Regions from separate parts of the Epibacterium sp. MM17-32 genome, predicted to be linked through region 3. Evidence: riboswitches for the same ligand, from Rfam matches in the RefSeq annotation. Region 3 holds a riboswitch; each other region holds the start of a gene.
What was found. A riboswitch is a leader RNA that binds a small molecule or an ion and turns the genes downstream of it on or off. The one in region 3 is predicted to bind cobalamin.

Region 1: it holds a riboswitch for cobalamin, as region 3 does, so the genes downstream of both, MHM88_RS03290 (DUF4198 domain-containing protein) here and MHM88_RS08735 (DUF1636 domain-containing protein) in region 3, are expected to answer to the same signal.
Region 2: it holds a riboswitch for cobalamin, as region 3 does, so the genes downstream of both, MHM88_RS05310 (ABC transporter ATP-binding protein) here and MHM88_RS08735 (DUF1636 domain-containing protein) in region 3, are expected to answer to the same signal.
Region 4: it holds a riboswitch for cobalamin, as region 3 does, so the genes downstream of both, nrdH (glutaredoxin-like protein NrdH) here and MHM88_RS08735 (DUF1636 domain-containing protein) in region 3, are expected to answer to the same signal.

What each region holds. Positions count from the first base shown of each region.
Region 1 is NZ_JAKRFC010000002.1:76,823-81,477, forward strand. It holds gene cbiQ (cobalt ECF transporter T component CbiQ) at 1-362, opposite strand, end outside; gene MHM88_RS03280 (cobalt ABC transporter permease) at 366-977, opposite strand; gene cbiM (cobalt transporter CbiM) at 974-1,588, opposite strand; gene MHM88_RS03290 (DUF4198 domain-containing protein) at 1,592-2,380, opposite strand; cobalamin riboswitch at 2,509-2,726, opposite strand; gene MHM88_RS03295 (Rrf2 family transcriptional regulator) at 2,948-3,373, opposite strand; gene hmpA (NO-inducible flavohemoprotein) at 3,526-4,655, shown strand, end outside.
Region 2 is NZ_JAKRFC010000002.1:482,753-487,407, forward strand. It holds gene MHM88_RS05295 (energy transducer TonB) at 1-227, shown strand, start outside; gene MHM88_RS05300 (iron ABC transporter permease) at 280-1,278, opposite strand; gene MHM88_RS05305 (ABC transporter substrate-binding protein) at 1,336-2,271, opposite strand; gene MHM88_RS05310 (ABC transporter ATP-binding protein) at 2,268-3,071, opposite strand; cobalamin riboswitch at 3,251-3,466, opposite strand; gene MHM88_RS05315 (DUF1328 domain-containing protein) at 3,644-3,805, shown strand; gene MHM88_RS05320 (Dps family protein) at 3,857-4,354, shown strand; gene MHM88_RS05325 (response regulator) at 4,527-4,655, opposite strand, start outside.
Region 3 is NZ_JAKRFC010000004.1:166,864-171,518, reverse strand. It holds gene cobN (cobaltochelatase subunit CobN) at 1-1,096, opposite strand, end outside; gene cobW (cobalamin biosynthesis protein CobW) at 1,239-2,273, opposite strand; gene MHM88_RS08735 (DUF1636 domain-containing protein) at 2,293-2,772, opposite strand; cobalamin riboswitch at 2,871-3,108, opposite strand; gene cobO (cob(I)yrinic acid a,c-diamide adenosyltransferase) at 3,133-3,807, shown strand; gene glpD (glycerol-3-phosphate dehydrogenase) at 3,920-4,655, opposite strand, start outside.
Region 4 is NZ_JAKRFC010000002.1:58,281-62,935, forward strand. It holds gene MHM88_RS03190 (PAS domain-containing methyl-accepting chemotaxis protein) at 1-77, shown strand, start outside; gene MHM88_RS03195 (chemotaxis protein CheW) at 82-1,611, shown strand; cobalamin riboswitch at 1,705-1,898, shown strand; gene nrdH (glutaredoxin-like protein NrdH) at 2,012-2,233, shown strand; gene nrdI (class Ib ribonucleoside-diphosphate reductase assembly flavoprotein NrdI) at 2,243-2,665, shown strand; gene nrdE (class 1b ribonucleoside-diphosphate reductase subunit alpha) at 2,647-4,655, shown strand, end outside.

The sequences.
Region 1 (4,655 bases), on a different contig from region 3:
AGCGCGATCTCCACCGCCTGCCAAAGCCCCTGCCATGACGCCGCCATGCCAAACAGGGTGAACATCGGCGTCCCCGGCACCGTGAAGGGCAGCAACACCAGCATGAACAGGATGAACCCGTCCATCCCTGCCATCCGCTTGAGAGTGCGCCGCACCGGCAGTCCCGACAGCGGCAACAACAGCGCCGACATCGCCACCGCGCAGACCAGCGCGGCAAGATCGGAGAGCGCCACCACCACCACGGCAAACACCACAGCCACCACGATCCGCACCCGTGGATCCAGGTCCATGATGCCAGACGTGGCAAAGCTCCCCCCCGTCGTCCGCAGGGTCTTTTCGCCAGAGGTCAGCCGGTGACCCATCGTTCAGGTCGCCAACCGGCGCCGTGCGGCAAGGTAGAACCCCAGCCCGAACAGGCCAAAGATATACCCGATACCACCCAGGATCGTTTGAAAGTCATTTTTCTCGCGGTAGGCGGCAATCTCCCGGCGCAGCGGGCGCATTTCATCGCGCACAGCCTTGGCAATGGCGGCGCGCTCGTCCTCTGTCAGGGCCGCGATGGTCACCGCTGCCGGTTCCTCTGCCTGTGGCGCGTTTGCGACCGTAGGTGCCGCCGCCCCCGAAGACGCGCCGCTATCCTGCGGGGCAACACCGAGGAGCGCGGCCACATCCGAGGCCGCCATCTGAACCTCGCCGACATGCCCGGCGCCCATGTCGGCCTTGAACACATGGGTGACCGGCTCAGTGGGCGCATAGACAAAGAACCCGTCTTCGTCGGTGACCGCGTCTCCCAGTTTGGCCCCGGTCGTGTCAAAGACCTCGATCACCTGCCCCACAGCCATGTCACCATTTGAAAAACCGAGCTCACCCTCAATGACATCGCCGGATTTGAAGACCGAAAAGATCACCTTGTGCGCCAGCACCGGAACCGGTGTCAGCGCAAGGATGAAAACGAGTAGAAGCCTGTGACACATCATGCTTGCCCGGTGACTGTGGTGAACAGGTCAGGGCGTATCTTGCTGACCAGGTAAACGGCGGCCCCGGTGAGCAGCCCCTCGATGACCATGATCGGCAGATGCGCAAAGAAGACCAGCTTTGCCGCCGGCAAGAAGGCGTCGCCGGTCAATGCCAGGGAAAGCGCGACAAAGATCGTGGTGGCGGCAACGGCAAAGGCGCCGCCGATCCCCGCCCAAACCGCTCCGCTCTTGGGGGTGCCGCGTTCAACCATACGCCCGAACAACAGCCAGGCCAGGACCGCTGGCCCGGCGATATTGAGCGTGTTTATTCCCAGCACGGTGAGACCGCCAAATCCAAAGAACACGGCCTGAAGCAGCAGGCCCACGAACAAGGCCGGGAACGCGGCCCAGCCGAGGATCATCCCGGCCAGACCATTGAGGATCAAATGCACCGATGACGGGCCGATCGGCACATGGATCAGCGAGGCGACAAAGAAGCAGGCAGACAGCATGCCGGTGGCGGGAATGCGCTCCAGCGTCATTTGCTTCAACCCCAGCGCAATGCCCCCTGCCGCGAGAACCGCGCCGCCGATGACAACCGGATTTGACAGGGCTCCGTCAACGATGTGCATCGATCACTCCATATCGTAGGCGCGGATCCAGAACACGGCGTCCTGGCTCAGTTCCTTGCCCTCATGTTCCGTCACCGGGCCCGATCCCAGGGCGGCAAAGCCCCACCAGCCTGCTTTGGGAACACCAAAGGTGAAATAGCCGTTCTCGTCGGAGATGGCGACGATGGCGCCCCCCGGCATGGTGCCGACGGTTGGTTCTGTCGTGGAAAAGCCCTCGATGTCCGGCACGGCGGCGACATATTCAATCTCGATCTCGACACCGGCGGCAGGTTCCCCCTCGCGCAGCACCTGGCCGGTAAAACTCGATCCCGCAACGACGTTGTAGGGTTTGACCAGCGGCACGATCTCGGTCGCGAGGCCAACGGGGGTCATCCAGTCGGTTGGCAGCTCATTGCGGTTGAACACCACCTTGGTCAGCTGCTGGATATAGATATCCTCGCTCTCTTCGTAGTAGGGCACGGGTTCCGTCACCAGCACATAGTCGCCGGAACGCTTCACCGGCAGCGAGGCCTTGAAGGCCGCGCCTTCGTTCTCTGCGCCTTTGAAAGGGGCCGCCTCAAGGCGATCCGCCAGGTCGGTCTTTTCGCCATTGTGGATCATGTAGAACGCCTCGGGCGTGTCCATGTCCATCACGTGGCCGTTCTCGAACGGATGCCAGAAGACCACCGCGAGCGGCACATCGCCGGGGCGTACGATCTGGGTCTGATCGGCGTAGGGCAGCACAAAATGGGCCTGTGCGGCAAGCGGCAGGAGCGCGGCCAGCGCCGCGGCGGAAAACAGTTTCTTGGTCATGTCATGCCTCTCAAACAGGTGGGAAACCCACGGGTGAAAGGACAGACGGGATGTGAGACACGGGATTGATCGGGCACGATCAGCCGAGCCTGACGCGCACCCCGGCGTCCGCTTCAAGACGGATCGGTCTCCCGACCCATGTGCGCGGCAGGTCTCCTGGCTCGCGGGGCATGATGCAAACCGGCCTTCCCAGGACAGATCCCAGTGGCATTATCGGTCGCACGTCCCGCTTACAGTTGCGGGGGCAGCCACGGATTTGGTCCCTTTTGGGTACGCCGCACCGTGTTCCCTTTTACTCCCACCGCGAGATGTCGCCCGCCGTGGAACCGTTCACGCCATTCTTATGGAAACCGCAAGAGATCTTGTCAATTGCATATAGCGCCCGCGCGCCTGGCACGTCCGCCTCAAGGTCATGAATGGGAACGGGGCTGTCTGCTCTCCTTGAGAGTGCAAGTCTTTGCAAGTTCCTCCTACAGAGCACTGTCGCCCGTCGCCTCAAGGCCACTGCACATGGCGCCCCTTTCGCAGACCTGCGCCCGTTGCGCGCCGGCTTTCATCGCGCGAAGATCAGGATCCGGCGATACCAAACTCCGCAGGTGCCAGCGCAATATCGCGCACCGTGTACTGGTCCAACGTCGCGAGGAATGCGGATCGGGCCTCCGCCAATGGGGAGATCAGCTTGCAGCAACCCGAAATGGTACAGCGGTTGGTCGGACGCATGCATTCAACAAGATCAAAATCCGTTTCCATGTGACGCACCAAATCGCCCAGCCCGATCGCGTCGGCGTCACGTGCAAGCCGCAGCCCCCCTGCCCGCCCGCGCTGAGCGATCAGAAACTGCCCCTTGGTGAGCGCGTTGACCACCTTCATCACCGTGCTGCGCGGCAGGCCGTAGACCTCGACCACCTGATCGATCGTGAACAGGCGGGGGCCGATCGAGGTTGCATAGATCATGATGCGCATCGCCACGTCAGTGGTGTCATTCAATCGCATATGTGTTCCTTTCCGCGCCCCGCAAGCGCCTCGGGCAATGGGCTGGTATCCGGGACAGAATGTCGCAAACTAAAAACATACCTATGTATGGCATCTTTTTCATCCGCTTTATAGGTTCCGATCATTGGCATCTTTAAGGCAGGAGAATAGAAATGGCCACACCTCTCACCGAAAACACGCTCAGGATCATCGATGCGACCGCCCCGGTCGTCGCGGCGCATATCGACGAAATCGTGCCCTGCATGTATCGCAGGCTGCTTGCGGAACCCAGTATCCGGGCGTTGTTCAATATGTCCCACCAGCAAGGGGACTCGCCGCAGCACAAAGCACTGGCCGGGGCGCTGGTCGCCTACGCCACACATATTCGCACCCCCGACGTTCTGTGCGACGCCATCGAGCGGATTGCCCAGAAACACGCCGGTCTGCAAATTCTGCCCGAGCATTACCCTCATGTTGCAGATGCGTTGCTCGGTGCCGTCTCCGAAGTGCTCAAGGACGCCGCAACGCCAGAGGTCCTCGCCGCCTGGGGAGAGGCCTACTGGGTGCTTGCCGATACGCTGATTGCGCGCGAAGAACAGCTTTATGCCGACGCCGAGACCCAGACCGGGGGTTGGCGCGGCTGGCGGCGCTTTCAGGTGGTCTCCAGAACCCGTGAGGCAGAAGACATCATGTCCTTTGTTCTGTGCCCCGTGGACAATGGCCCCGTCATGCGGCATCGCCCGGGTCAGTATCTCAGCTTTCGCTTTGTGCCTGCCCCCGGCGAAGAGTGCCGGCGGAACTATTCGATTTCTTCGGCTCCCGACGGCAAGAGCTATCGGATCACCGTAAAACGCGAGCCAAACGGGCGCATTTCCAACTGGTTGCACGAGAGTGCCGAGATCGGAACCGAGGTCGACGTTGCCGCACCGTCCGGAGAGTTCTTTCTGGACCCGGCGCACAAGCGTGAGGTTGTGCTGCTCTCCGGCGGGGTCGGCCTTACACCGATGGTCGCGATGCTCGAAAGCTATGGCCGGGAAGATCTCCGGATGATTTCCGTACATGCCACACGGGATGACCGGCACCATGCGATGCGCGAGACGCTCCGGAACCGGGCAACCGAAAGCTACGTGTTCTACGATGTCGCGTCGGAGCAGGACCTGCACAGTGGTATTCGGCGCGGTCGGATCGACCCGAAATGGCTGATCGAGATCAGCGATCCCACAGCCGCCGACTATTTCATCTGCGGTCCGGCGGGCTTCATGCAGGCGATGGTCGATGGGCTCAAGGCGGCGAATGTTCCAAG
Region 2 (4,655 bases), on a different contig from region 3:
AACGCTATCCTTCCGGCGCGCGCGGTGATGGGGCTGTTGTGGTCGGGCTGACTGTCAGCCGGGGTGGGCAGCTGCTAAACTATCGCGTTGTGCGCTCGTCCGGCGTCGCGGCCTTCGATCAGGCCGCCTTGCGCGCCATTGCAAGTGCACGACGGTTCCCCAAGGCCCCGAACGGGCTGCCCGGGGCGCAGTTCCCGTTTGCACTGAAGATCACCTTCAGCCGCTGAGCCTGGTCAACACGCCCCGCGGATCTGGCCGGCGGGGCGCGCGTGTACGCTGCTAGCCCTTGCGCCGTCCCAGCAGCCAGATGAAGAACAGCCCGCCAATCAGCCCGGTCACGACGCCGATCGGAATATCTTCGGGCGCCAGGACCGTGCGCGCCAGAATATCCGCCCAGAGCAGGAAGACACCGCCAAACAGGGCGCTTGCCGGCAGCACAAGCCGATAGTCCCCGCCGCAGATCAGCCGCACGATATGCGGCACCATGAGGCCGACAAAGCCGATGATGCCGGAAAACGCCACCATCACCCCGGTGATGAGCGCGCCGATGACAAAGGTCATCAGCCGGAACCGCGCCACGGCGATGCCCAGGGTGGCGGCGGTTTCATCGCCCACCGTCATCGCGTTGAAATCCGCCCGCCGCCACCAGAGCCAGGTGCCGCAGCCCAGCAGGATCAGCAACGGATAGATCAGATGCGACCACTGCGCGATGCCAAGCCCCCCGAGCATCCAGAACACGACGGTGTGAGAGGCCCGCGGATCGCCCAGAAAGATGAGCACATTGGCCCCGGCCATCACGATGAAGGACACCGCCACCCCCGCCAGCACCAGCCGATCCGCCGTTGTCGATTGGGTCAGGCGCGTGACGCCGAGCACCACCGCCGTTGTCGCCAGAGCGCCGGCAAAGGCCAGCAAGGGAACCGTCAACAGGCCAAGGAACAACCCGGTGTGCAGCAAGGCCAGGATCGCGCCAAAGGCCCCGCCAGAGGAAATCCCCAGCAAATGCGGATCTGCCAGCGGATTGCGGGTCACCGATTGCAGGCTGGCCCCGACCAGCGCCAGCCCGGCGCCGACCATGATCGCAAGCAGCGCACGCGGAAAGCGGATATCCCAGACGATCGCGGCCCGCCCTTTGGACCAAACCGGCTCCACAAGGCCGGGCCAGATCTTGTCGATCAGCACCCCCCAGACAGTGCCGGTCGACACCGGCACCGCCCCGAGGCTGATGGCAAAGGACAGCGACACCAGAAGCGCAGCAAGACCGCCAACAAGCAGCATCGGTGCAGTGCGCGTGCGCCGCAGTGGGCCAATATGCGCTTCGCTGTCCTGCATCGGTTATTCGCCCCAGAACCCGGCGGCGAGTTTTTTCACGGCCTTGATATTGCGCGGTCCGGGGGTGGCTTCGACATACTCCAGCACGACGAACCTGTCGTTCTTGACCGCATCCATCTCGGCAAAGGCCGGGTTTTGCATCATGAAGTCCCGTTTCTGCGCGGCGGTGACGTCGCCGTAGTTCACGATCACCACGATCTCCGGGTTGCGGTCCACCACCTCTTCCCAAGTTACGGTGGCCCAGCTTTTCTCGAAATCATCCATGATGTTCTTGCCGCCGGCGGCCTCGATCAGGGCGGTGGGCATGGCATAGCGCCCCGCCGTGAAAGGCGTATCCTCGCCGCTGTCGTAGACAAACACCCGCGGGGGTTCACCATCCGCTTCCAGCTCCTCGGTAAAGGCGGCGAGATCGGCGCGGTAGCCGGCGACCAGGGTCTCGGCCTTGTCCTCCACATCAAAGATCCGGCCGAGGTTCAGCAGGTCATTGTACATGTCATCCATGCTGACCTTGGGCTTGTCGCCGATGTGGATGCAGCTTTCGGTGAGTTCGTAAACCTTGATGCCAAAGGGGGCGAGGGTCTCGGGGGTCACCTCGCCACCGACTTTCATGCCATAGTTCCATCCGGCAAAGAAGAAATCCGCATCGGCACCGACCAGCACCTCCTTGGAGGGATAGCGGGCAGAGAGCTCCGGCAGCGCTGCGACGCCATCGCGCATTTCCGCGTCCAGGGTTTTCCAGCCCGATACGCCGGTGTAGCCGACCATATGATCGGACAGCCCCAGCGCCAGCATCATTTCGGTCAGGTTGACGTCATTGGAGATCGCGGCTTGTGGGACGCTGTCAAAGGTCACGTCGCGATCACAGCTCTGAACCGTGGTTTCAGCCCAGGTGGAGGTGCCTGCCAGTGCCAGCGCGACGGGAAAGAGGATATTTTTCATGAGGTGTGTTCCTGCGAGATATTGGACAAGTGAAAGGTCAGGTGATCCCGGCCCGCACGGGCCAGGTGGTCGCGGCGGGCCTGCACGCCAAAGGCCTGGGAGACGCGCGTTTCGGACAGCACCACGCCGGGTGTGCCAAAGCCCATGACGCGGCCCTCTGCCATCAGCAGAATGTCATCACAGACCTCGGCAGCGAGATTGAGATCGTGCAGCGAGGTCACGATGGTCAGATCGAGGTTCCGGATCAGCGCCAGCAGTTCGAGTTGATGACGCACATCCATGTGGTTTGTCGGCTCGTCGAGGATCAGCACCTGCGGTTCCTGCGCCAGGGCGCGGGCCACCATGACCCTCTGCCGTTCGCCCCCGGACAGGGTGGCAAGCGTGCGGTGGGAAAAACCGGTCAGATCAAGCCTGCGCAGCGCGGAGTCAATGATCGCCGCATCCCGCTGACCTGATGTGGCCAGACCGTCGCGATGGGGCAGACGTCCCAGCGCCACGATGTCCTTCACCGTCAGGCCGAAATCGGTCGGTTGCTCTTGCAGCACCGCCGCCACACTGCGCGCGGCCTGCCGCGGCGGCATGGCCCACAGGTCGGCCCCATCGACGAACACCTGCCCGCTGCGCGGCGACTGATAGCGATAGAGGAGCCGCAGCAGGCTGGACTTGCCAGCGCCATTGGCGCCGACCACCCCAAGCACGCGCCCGGCGGGCAGGTGGAAACTGGTTTCATGCAGGATCAGGGGGCCACGGCGTCGCGGCGCCCAGGTCAGGCCACGTGCCTCCAGGGTCGCAGCCATCACCGCCCCCTCCGGACCCGCGCGGCACGCGGCGCGTCACCGGCTCTGCACATGTCTCGATCACACAGCGCCATCCGCGGCTCCGCTCTTGCGTGCGGGGGATAGGCAGAACACAGGTTGGCGTCGCTCCCGGGTCGGGAGGTCAGACAGCTACCACCGTTCACCGGGACACCCCGCCCAGGTTACACATCGGGTCAGATGGCAGGTCTCCTGACTTGCGGTTCGTCATTCCCCTGCACCTTCCCGGATGGACATCCAGTGGTATCAGGCAGGGTCATTCGCCGCTCACAGTTGCGGGGGCAGTCACGGGTTTGGCGCCTTTTGGCTACACCTCACCGTATTCCCTTTTCATCCCCGCGCATCTGAGGCGACGGAGAACCATCTGGCCCAGACATGGGCCAAACAGAGTGAATATGTCAACTGTTTTGCAACCGGCGACAGGACCGACAGCACGCGGCCCCGGTCCGGGCCACGGCGCCACGATGCGTTTCTCCGGGAACAATTCGCGCCGCGCGCCGTTGTGTCTGCGAGGCCCGCACAGGGTGGGCACTGTAACACGGCAAAGGAGGCACCCCATGCTTGGTTGGGCCCTGACATTCCTGGTGATCGCACTGATCGCGGCCGTCTTTGGCTTTGGCGGTATCGCCAGCGCCTCGGCCGGGATCGCGCAGATCCTCTTTTTCATCTTCCTGGTGATGTTCGTCGCCGCGTTGATCTTTCGGGCAGTTCGCCGCTGACCCGAAGGCACGCATCGGATCGACCGACACACCACGCAGAAAGGACATGACATGAGCACCGCATTGAACGTCAAACCGCAAATCGCACCTGTCGAGACCGGCGTCCGGGACACCACCGCCATCGCCGAGGGGCTGAGCGATGTGCTGGCGGATACCTACCGCCTGACGCTGAAAACCCACATCTACCACTGGAACGTCGAAGGACCGCTGTTCTTCTCGCTGCACAATCTGACCGAAGAGCAGTACCAAAACATGTTTGCCGCGGCAGATGAGCTGGCAGAGCGCATCCGCGCCATCGGCCACCTGACCTCCGGCAAGATCACCGGCGTCTTGTCCGACAGCATTGTCGACGACCTCGGCCAGATGCCGAGCGCCGGGGAAATGTGCAAGGATCTTGAAAAGGACCATATGCGTCTGGCCCACCGCCTGCACGCGCTGATCGAGCTGGCCGAACAGCGCAAGGACATGGTGACGGGCGACCTGGCCACCGAACGCGCGGCCTTCCACGAAAAAGCGGCTTGGATGCTGCGTGCTTTGTCTGCCTCGTAGGCACGCATGTATTCCGCAGGGGGCCCTTCATCCAATCGGGTGTGGGGCCCCTTTAGTTTGCGCATGCGCCGTTTTGGCCGCCGCGCCGCTGCTGCACCGACACCGCCGCGCAAACACAAACGGCCCGGACAGTGCCGGGCCGTCGAAATCGCCAAGGCGACGCTGCCGTGGATCAGCTGGTCAGCGTATCGGTCGAGGCAAAGAACATGGCCTGGCTGATCGCGGAAATGACCTGGTCGGGAACATAGGGTTTGGCGATCATGAACGCCGGTTCATGCCGTTCACCCGTCAGCAGACGCTC
Region 3 (4,655 bases):
CGAGCCGCAGATGCGCCTCGATGCGATCCAACGCCGCCTCCACCCGCTCCGGATCGGCGCGATGGGTGAAACGGGAATATTCCAGATCGGGGTCGCGCTTGGTGGGGGATTTGAAGCTGACAACACCGGCAAACAGCCGACCGTCCACCTCTGGCAGGACCACATGCATGGCCAGATCCGCAGGCGACAGGCCGCGATCCGCCAGATCCCAATCCTTGCGCCGGGCCGTGGACAGCGCCACCTGAAACACCGGACAGCCCGTGAGGCTTAAGGGGGAGGCGCTGCCATCGCGCCCCTGCGCGGAAAAGGCGGTGGCGTTGATGAGCGCGGCGGGGTTCAGGGCGGGCAGTTCTGCGCGCAGCCAGTCGACCGCCTCGGGGACCTTGAGGCTCGGCGCGAAGACCCCATAGGCAGCATACCCGCGCGCGCGCAGGCTACGGATCATCGCATCCACAGGGGCGGTGTCGGCAGAGGTCAGATAAGAGCGATAGAAACTGACCAGCACCAAGGGTTTGTTGATTTCGGGCAAGGCATCCAGCGCGCCCCGGTCGGGGTCGTAGAAGCCGAAATCAGGCACGGTTTTCTTGCCGATCACCGGGCTGGCATAAAGGCCAGAAGCCAGCGCCAGCTGCGCCAGTGCCGCTTGCGCGGCAACAGCACCGCCCGCATCGCACAGCGCCTGAAGGCGGCGCAGGGTGGAAACCGGCAGGGTGGACAGCTCATCAAGGCGCGGATCTTCCTGACCGTCGGCGGGCAGGATTGCCAGCGCGATGCCCTTGCGCCGGGCCAGATCCTGAAGCGTGGCCAGACCGTAGGACCAATAACTTTCACCACCGATCAGCCGGACCAAGACGCCCTTTGCGCCCTCCAGCGTCTGCTCGGCGTAGACATCGACCGAAAGCGGGTGTTTGAGCGCCACCAGATTGGCAAGTCGCGTGGAGGGGAGTTTGCCGTCCGCGCGGTGCCAGCCCGCCGCGAATGCGCCAAGGTCGCTGTCGGAAAAGGACAGCACCACCAGATCGCCGGGGGTCTGCCCGACGTCATAGGGGGTGTCTGTTTCTCCGAGCCCGTGGCTTTCGCGGAAGACGACGTGCATGAGGTTAGCTCCGTTTGGACACGCCGAGGATAGCCCCGGACCGCGGGGGGGGGAGAAGCCCCCGCCCGGGGGGGCGGTCGGGGGCTGTCCGGCCTCTCGGCCGGACGAAAACGATGTGTTTCCACTTCGCCCGCATAGAAACTCAGGCCCCGAGGTCGGCGTGGATGCCTGCTGTGTCGATGTTATCATGCTCGGCGATCACAACCAGCTGGGTCTTGCGCTCCTGTGCGCCCCAGGGTTGGTCGTATTGCGCGCGCAGGCGTTCGCCCACCGCTTGTACCAGCATTCGCATCGGTTTTCCTTCCACGGCCACATAGCCCTTCACCCGCAGGATGTTGCGGGCGCGGGCCATCTCGATGATCCGTTTTTGCAGGTCTTCGGGATCGGAGACTTCGCCCATTTCGACCACGATGGACTCAAAATCGTCATGTTCGTGATCGTGATGGCCGTCATGATGGCTGGGGCGGGCATCAAGGTCGTCTTCGGCGGCGGCCCCCAGACCGAGGATCACGCGGGGGTCGATCACGCCCTCGGTCATTGGCAGGATGGGCAGCTTGCGCGGGGCCTCGGCCTCGATCACGGCGCGGGCTTTCTCGACGCCGGCCTCACCGGCCAGATCGGCTTTGGACAACAGCACGATGTCCGCGCAGGAAATCTGATCCTCAAAGACCTCGGACAGCGGTGTTTCGTGATCAAGGCTGTCGTCCGCCTCGCGCTGGGCCTGCACGGCGTCCAGATCCGGCGCGAACTGGCCCTTGGCGACGGCCTCGGCATCGGCCAGGGCGATCACCCCGTCGACGGTGATGCGCGAGCGGATCGCGGGCCAGTCGAAGGCTTTGAGCAGCGGCTTTGGCAGTGCCAGACCAGAAGTTTCAATGACGATATGCTCGGGCGGCTCGGGCAGCGCCATCAGGCTCTCGATGGTGGGGATAAAATCATCGGCCACGGTGCAGCAGATGCAGCCATTGGCGAGTTCCATGATGTTTTCCGCCGGGCAGCTCTCGTCGGCGCAGGATTTCAGGATGTCGCCATCCACACCGGCGGTGCCAAACTCATTCACCACCACGGCGAGGCGCTTGCCCTGCGGGTTTTGCATCAGGTGACGGATCAGAGTGGTTTTGCCAGCCCCCAGAAAGCCGGTGATGACGGTGACGGGGATCTTGTTCAATGTGGTCATGTGAAATGGGCCTTTCGGGTCAATCCTGCGCAAGCTCGGTGGCAGGCGTGTCTGGGGTGTCATTGGAAGAGTCGCCACGCTCCGGTGCGGGCGTCGGGGTCAGCGCGACGCTTGGCATGGAGACGGGCGGAATGCGGGCGATGGATTGTTTGCGAAACACCACCGGGCGCTCGCGCCATGGCACAAACCCATCCTCGGTCGCCGCATAGGCGGCCGCACCGGCGAGGATGTCCTCAAGATGGGCATCCGGGTCGAGATCGCCGTAGATATAGCTCCAGCGCGCAGGGCCACCGGAGAGATGTAGCGTGCAGGACCGCGAGCAGGCCGAGAGGCACTCGACCCCGCGCACGGTGACGCCGTCGGGCAGCGCGCTGCCCGCAAGACGGTCGGCAAGGATGCGGCCGGGACGCATGGCTTCGGGATCGCTGCCGGTCTGGCGACAGGTGGTGCAGACGGTCAGGACAACCGGCTCCGGGCTCTGGCTGGGGGTCTCTCCCATGCGGCCTTTTCTCCTCCTCAGCGGCGAGGCGGGGCAGGCCAGATGGGGGCGCATGCCACGTGTGGCAGGCCCTCAACCGGTCGCGGCACACCCCGTCCGCCGGTTTCACACGCGCTGGCAGGTCTCCCGGCTTGCGGATGCCAGACCCGGGTCGGGCGCTGACGGTCGTCCCGCCTTCCCGGTGCCACCCCTTGGGGGGCGCCAGTGGCGTCGGGAGACCTCTCCGGTCACGGTCGCGGGGGCGGCTGTGCTTGGGGCGCGCTGCGGCGTGCCTTGTCACATTCCCTCTTCGCCCGAAGGGTGTCACCTTCGGGAACCAACGAAAATCCCTTGCGCCATGGGGGCACTCTTTGTCAAGACATGGGGCCAAACAGCAGGAGCGACCCCGTGAGCGATCAGACCAGCGCAAGTAGCGAAACCGACATCTCGGACGAAGAAGCGGCACGCCATGCCTCTAAGATGGCAAAGAAAAAGGCCGCCCGTGATCGGATGATGAAAACCAAGGATGGCGAAAAGGGTCTGATCATCGTTCACACCGGCCCCGGCAAGGGCAAGTCGTCCTCGGGATTCGGTATGATCATGCGCTGCATCGCCCATGGCATGCCCTCGGCGGTGGTGCAGTTCATCAAGGGCGCGTGGCAGACCGGCGAGCGCACTTTGATCGAGGAGAATTTCTCGGATCTGTGCCAGTTCTACGCGATGGGCGAGGGGTTTACCTGGGAAACGCAGGATAAGGCCCGCGATATTGCAGCAGCCCGCGCGGGCTGGGAAAAGGCCAAGGAGATGATCCTTGATGAGAAGAACACCATGGTGCTGCTCGATGAGATCAACATCGCGCTGCGCTATGAGTATCTGGATTTGCAGGAGGTTCTGGAGTTCCTCGTCGAGCATAAACCGCCGATGACCCATGTGGTGCTGACCGGGCGCAGCGCCAAAGAAGAGCTGATCGAGATCGCCGATCTGGTGACCGAGATGGCGCAGGTGAAGCACCCGTTCCGGGCTGGTATCAAGGCTCAGAAGGGCGTGGAGTTCTGAAACCTCAGCGTGTGTCGTGAGCGGGTATGCGAGGCGCTGCCTCGCGCTCCGGGATATTTTGAGTTAGAAGAGGGAGGGGCGCTGTGCCCCTCTCTTTTGTCGTTCTGTCTTGTTAGTCGATGACGCGGGATTTGATGTATGTGTCGACCGCAGTGCGCGCATCAGGGTCCAGACGCAGGCCGAGTTTTGTGCGTCGCCACAGGAAATCCTCGCCCGTGCGCACCCATTCGCGGGCAATTGCCCAGTCGAGTTCGCGGGCCGTGATGGTCGCGCCGAAGCTCTCGCCCAGATCGCTCTGCGCCTTGGCGTCGCCCAGAACAGCCCAGGCCTCGGTTCCATAGGCGCGGATCAGGCGGCGGGTGGCGTAGGCCGACAGGAAGGGATACGCGCGCGCCAGTTTTTCGCGCAAGCGGGTGACATCTTCGACCGGGAAGTCGCCGCCGGGCAGGGGCACACCTGCGGTCCACTCCGAAGGCAGGCTGGGGAAGACCTCGTTGATTTTATCCAGCGCCGCCTCGGCCAGTTTGCGGTAGGTGGTGATCTTGCCGCCAAAGACATTGAGCAGCGGGGCCTGTGTCTTGTCGAGCGTCAGCACATATTCGCGTGTCGCGGCGGAGGCGGAGCTTGCGCCGTCATCATAGAGCGGCCGCACGCCGGAATAGGTCCAGACGATCTGGTCGCGGGTCACGGGTGTGTCAAAATAGTTCGACGCGAATTTGACCAGATAGTCCTGCTCTTCCTCGGTGCAGATGGGTTTGGTCTCGGGATCGGGGTGATCGGCGTCGGTGGTGCCGATGAGGGTGAAATCCTCCTCATAGGGAATGGCAAAGATGATGCGCCCGTCCTGC
Region 4 (4,655 bases), on a different contig from region 3:
CGGAAAACCAGCTTGCGGCGTCGAAACAGGTCGTCGATCTGATCAGCCAATTGTCCGGCGACAACCGGGCGGCCTGAACCGATGTCAGACCGCGCAGCTGAACCGGACACCTGCGCCGACCCCGCGGACCAGCTGGTCGGCGTGGTCGAGATCGGAGGCATGCTGTTCGCAATCCCGATCCACCAAGTGCGCGAGGTCATTCCTGCGCCGGAGCGGTTTCAGCGCCTCCCCGGCCAACACCAGGATCTCCTCGGGGCGGTCCTGTTGCGTGGCAAGGCGATCCCGGTGCAAAGCCTGCACCAAAGGCTGGGCGCCGAAGCCAGCCTGCACACAGGCACCACGCCGGAAGACACGGCACAGGGGGCCACTCCGGCCGGCGGTGTCATCGTCGTCATCCGCGCCGAAGGACGAGTCGCCGGACTGCTTGTGGATTCGGTGCGCTGCCTGCTGCAACTGGGGGACACCTGGCATCAGAACCTCCCCGACAATGAAGACGTTCTGATCAGCGGCGGTTATATCTGCGAAACCAACGGGCATTTCTCGATGCTGTCGGTTCCCGAGTTGCTGAATGTGCCACAAGCACCGTCGGACGAGATCTCCGAAACCGCGCGCCAGCGGGCCCGCATCAAGCGCCTGCCCTATATCCGCTTCCGCGTGGGCGGGCGGAATTTCCTGATCGCCATGTCGGATATCGCCTCCACGGTTCCCACCAGTCCGCTCAGCCCCTGGCCGATAAACGGCAGTTCCTGCCTGGGTCTGATCCAGCGCCACGGTATGGAAATGCCGATGCTGGACACGCTGGAAAACCTCGGGTTCGCCAGTACGGGAGAGAGGCCGGAGGCGGCGGCAGGCATCATTATTGAATTTCCCGACGATCATGCGCTGGCCTTTCATGTCGACCAGGTTGTCAGTGTCATGAACATTGAGGCAGGCGCGGTCTATGATTTTCCGCCCAGCGTCACCTCACGCCGGGAGCTGTTCAGCGGTGTCCATATTGACGAACAGGATGAGCAGTGTCTGGTGATCGACGTGGCCGCTTGCCGACAGGACCCGGACCTGTTGCAACTGGCCGAAACATCACATCGCCTCAAGACCACGCCCCAGATCGCGGTCAAAGATGCCCAGGGCAAACCCTCGGACCACCCTGTCGGCACGGAACCGGCGTATGATGAAAACCGTCTCGCCGCGTTGCGCTCTGCGTCGGGGCGCTATCTGACGGTGTCCGCAGGTGGGGACTTTGCCGTCCCGATCGAAGCCGTAAGCGAGATCATGCGTCTGCCGAACAGCATCTCAGGGGCAGATTACGACGGCCACCTCGCCAACCTTTCCTATCAAAGCCGCCTGATGCCGGTCTATGACTGCGCGCGCCGCCGCGGGCACGGCGATGGCCAGTTCGGATCGGAGTCTGGCATAATGATCCTGGAAAAGGACGGTCATCACTACGGTCTCGCGGTGGAGGCCATGAAATCGATCGACATCGGACGCCTCAAGGGGTTTCGCCAGGCCGGTGGCGCTGCCAGCACCTGCCCGTCCGAGCAATTGGTCGAACTGGGGTTCGGAACCGCAAAACGTTTGGTTGCCGTTGACGATCCGACCAGCCTGCTGCCGTGACCCCCTCGGAGACTGCGCGCGACACGTGATTCATCCACAGGAAATGCCCCCCTGTGTGAATAACCATATATTGACAGTTCCCTAACAAAAGACGCAATATGCGGGTGCTTTGGTGCCTGCGGGGTGACTCGCGGGTGAAGAGGGAAGTCGGTGGAAATCCGGCGCTGCCCCCGCAACTGTAAGCGGCAAGCCTATCCTGGACCACTGATGCATGACCGGCATTGGGAAGGGGGACCGGGCGTCTGAGCCGCAAAGTCAGGAGACCTGCCAAAGCAACTGAACGACGACCGAGGCGGAGGGCCCGGACGCGTGGTTCGGTGCTTTGGTCAGCGCCGGGTTCTCGTGTCCGTTTTCGCCTGACCAGACATACGAGCAGATACCACCTGAGGGGACCTTGCAGATGAGCATCACTGTCTATTCTAAACCGGCCTGCGTGCAATGCACCGCCACCACCCGCGCGCTGGAGGCCAAGGGGATCTCTTTTGATCTCGTCGACCTGACCGAGGATGCCGCCGCCATGGAGATGGTCCAGGGGTTGGGGTATCGTCAGGCTCCTGTCGTTGTCGCAGGCGACGATCACTGGGCAGGATTCCGTCCCGACCTGATCGGCCAGTTGGCCTAAGGCACCAGAGTGACCGGGCTTGTCTACTACTCCTCCCGTTCGGGCAATACGGCCCGTTTGATGGAGCAACTGGGACTGGAGGCTCTGCGGCTGCCGCAGACAGAGCCTTTCCCGGACGTAGATGCGCCCTATGTTTTGGTCACGCCCACCTTTGCCGATGGCGAAGGGCGTGGCGCGGTGCCGAAACCGGTCATCAAATTTCTGAACAACGCGCGCAATCGTGCCCTTCTGCGGGGCGTGATTGCCGGGGGCAACCGCAACTTTGGCACCACCTTCGCCCTCGCCGGGGATGTGATTGCCAAAAAATGTAATGTCCCCGTCCTCTACCGCTTTGAGTTGGCGGGAACCGAAACAGACATCGCCCGCATCCGCGCGGGCCTCGCCCGGTTCTGGGCGGCACAGGAGCAGCAGACATGCTTGACGCAAGCGTAACCGCCGACCTCGACTATCACGCGCTGAATGCGATGTTGAACCTCTATGATGACGAGGGCAACATCCAGTTCGAGGCTGACCGCATGGCGGCCCGGCAGTATTTTCTTCAGCATGTGAACCAGAACACCGTCTTCTTCCACTCGCTGGACGAGAAGCTGCGCTACCTGGTTGAGGAAGGTTACTACGAACCCGAAGTGCTGGATCAATACTCGCTCAATTTCCAGCGCAAGATCTGGGATGCGGCCTATGGCAAGAAATTCCGCTTCCCGTCCTTCCTCGGCGCGTTCAAATATTACACGTCCTACACGCTGAAAACCCGCGATGGGCAGCGCTATCTGGAGCGCTACGAGGACCGCGTAGTGATGAATGCGCTGACGCTGGCGCGCGGGGATGAAAAACTCGCGATGAAGCTGATGTCGGAGATCATCGACGGCCGCTTCCAGCCCGCAACACCCACCTTCCTCAATGCGGGCAAAAAGGCGCGTGGCGAGTTTGTGTCCTGCTTCCTGTTGCGTCTTGAGGACAACATGGAGTCGATCGGGCGCGGCATCAACTCTGCCCTGCAGCTGTCGAAACGCGGCGGTGGCGTGGCCTTGATGCTGACCAACATTCGCGAGCATGGTGCCCCGATCAAAGGCATCGAAAACCAGTCTTCGGGCGTCATCCCGGTGATGAAGCTTCTTGAGGACAGTTTTTCTTATGCCAACCAGCTGGGCGCGCGTCAGGGCGCCGGCGCGGTCTATCTGAACGCGCATCACCCGGACATTCTGCGTTTCTTGGATACCAAGCGCGAAAATGCGGATGAGAAGATCCGCATCAAGACGCTGTCGCTGGGCGTGGTGATCCCGGATATCACCTTCCAACTCGCCAAGAAAAACGAGGACATGTATCTGTTCTCGCCGCATGACGTGGAAAAAGTCTACGGTCAGGCCTTCTCGGAAATCTCGGTCACCGAGAAATATCACGAGATGGTGGACAACCCGCAGATCCGCAAAAAGAAGATCAACGCCCGCGCGTTCTTCCAGACCATTGCCGAAATTCAATTTGAATCCGGCTATCCCTACATCATGTTTGAAGACACGGTGAATGCCGCAAACCCCATCGCGGGCCGCATTGCCATGTCAAACCTCTGCTCCGAAATCCTGCAGGTGAACGAGGCCTCCGCGTTCAACGACGATTTGTCTTATGCGCAGATGGGCACGGATATTTCCTGCAACCTCGGCTCCATGAACATCGCGCGTGCGATGGACGGTGGCGATCTGGCCAGCACCGTGGGCACCGCGATCCGCGCGCTCAATGCCGTGTCGGAAATGTCGAGCATCGATTCTGTACCCTCCATCCGCAAGGGCAACGAAGAAGGCCACGCTATTGGTCTCGGTCAGATGAACCTGCATGGTTACCTCGCCCGCGAGCGCATCCATTACGGCAGCGCAGAAGGGGTGGATTTCACCAATATCTACTTCTGCACCGTGCTGTATCATGCGCTCAGCGCCTCTAACGCATTGGCAAAAGAGAAGAAGGCAAAGTTCAAAGGCTTTGAAGACTCCGCCTATGCCGATGGCAGCTTCTTTGAGAAATATGTCGGTCAGGACTGGCTGCCGGAAACCGACCGGGTCAAAGAGCTGTTTGAGGCCGCAGGCATTGAGATCCCGACCCGCAAGGACTGGGAAGCGCTGCGCGACAAGGTGATGAAGCACGGGCTTTATAACCGCAATCTGCAGGCGGTGCCGCCCACTGGCTCGATCAGCTATATCAACTATGCCACCTCTTCGATCCACCCGATCACCGCCAAGATCGAGATCCGCAAGGAAGGCAAAATCGGTCGCGTCTACTATCCCGCGCCCTATATGACCAACGACAACCTCGAGTATTACCGCGATGCCTATGACATCGGTCCCGAGGCGATCATCGACACTTATGCGGCGGCAACGCAGCACGTCGATCAGGGGCTGTCGCTGACCCTGTTTTTCCCGGCGGAGGCCTCGACCCG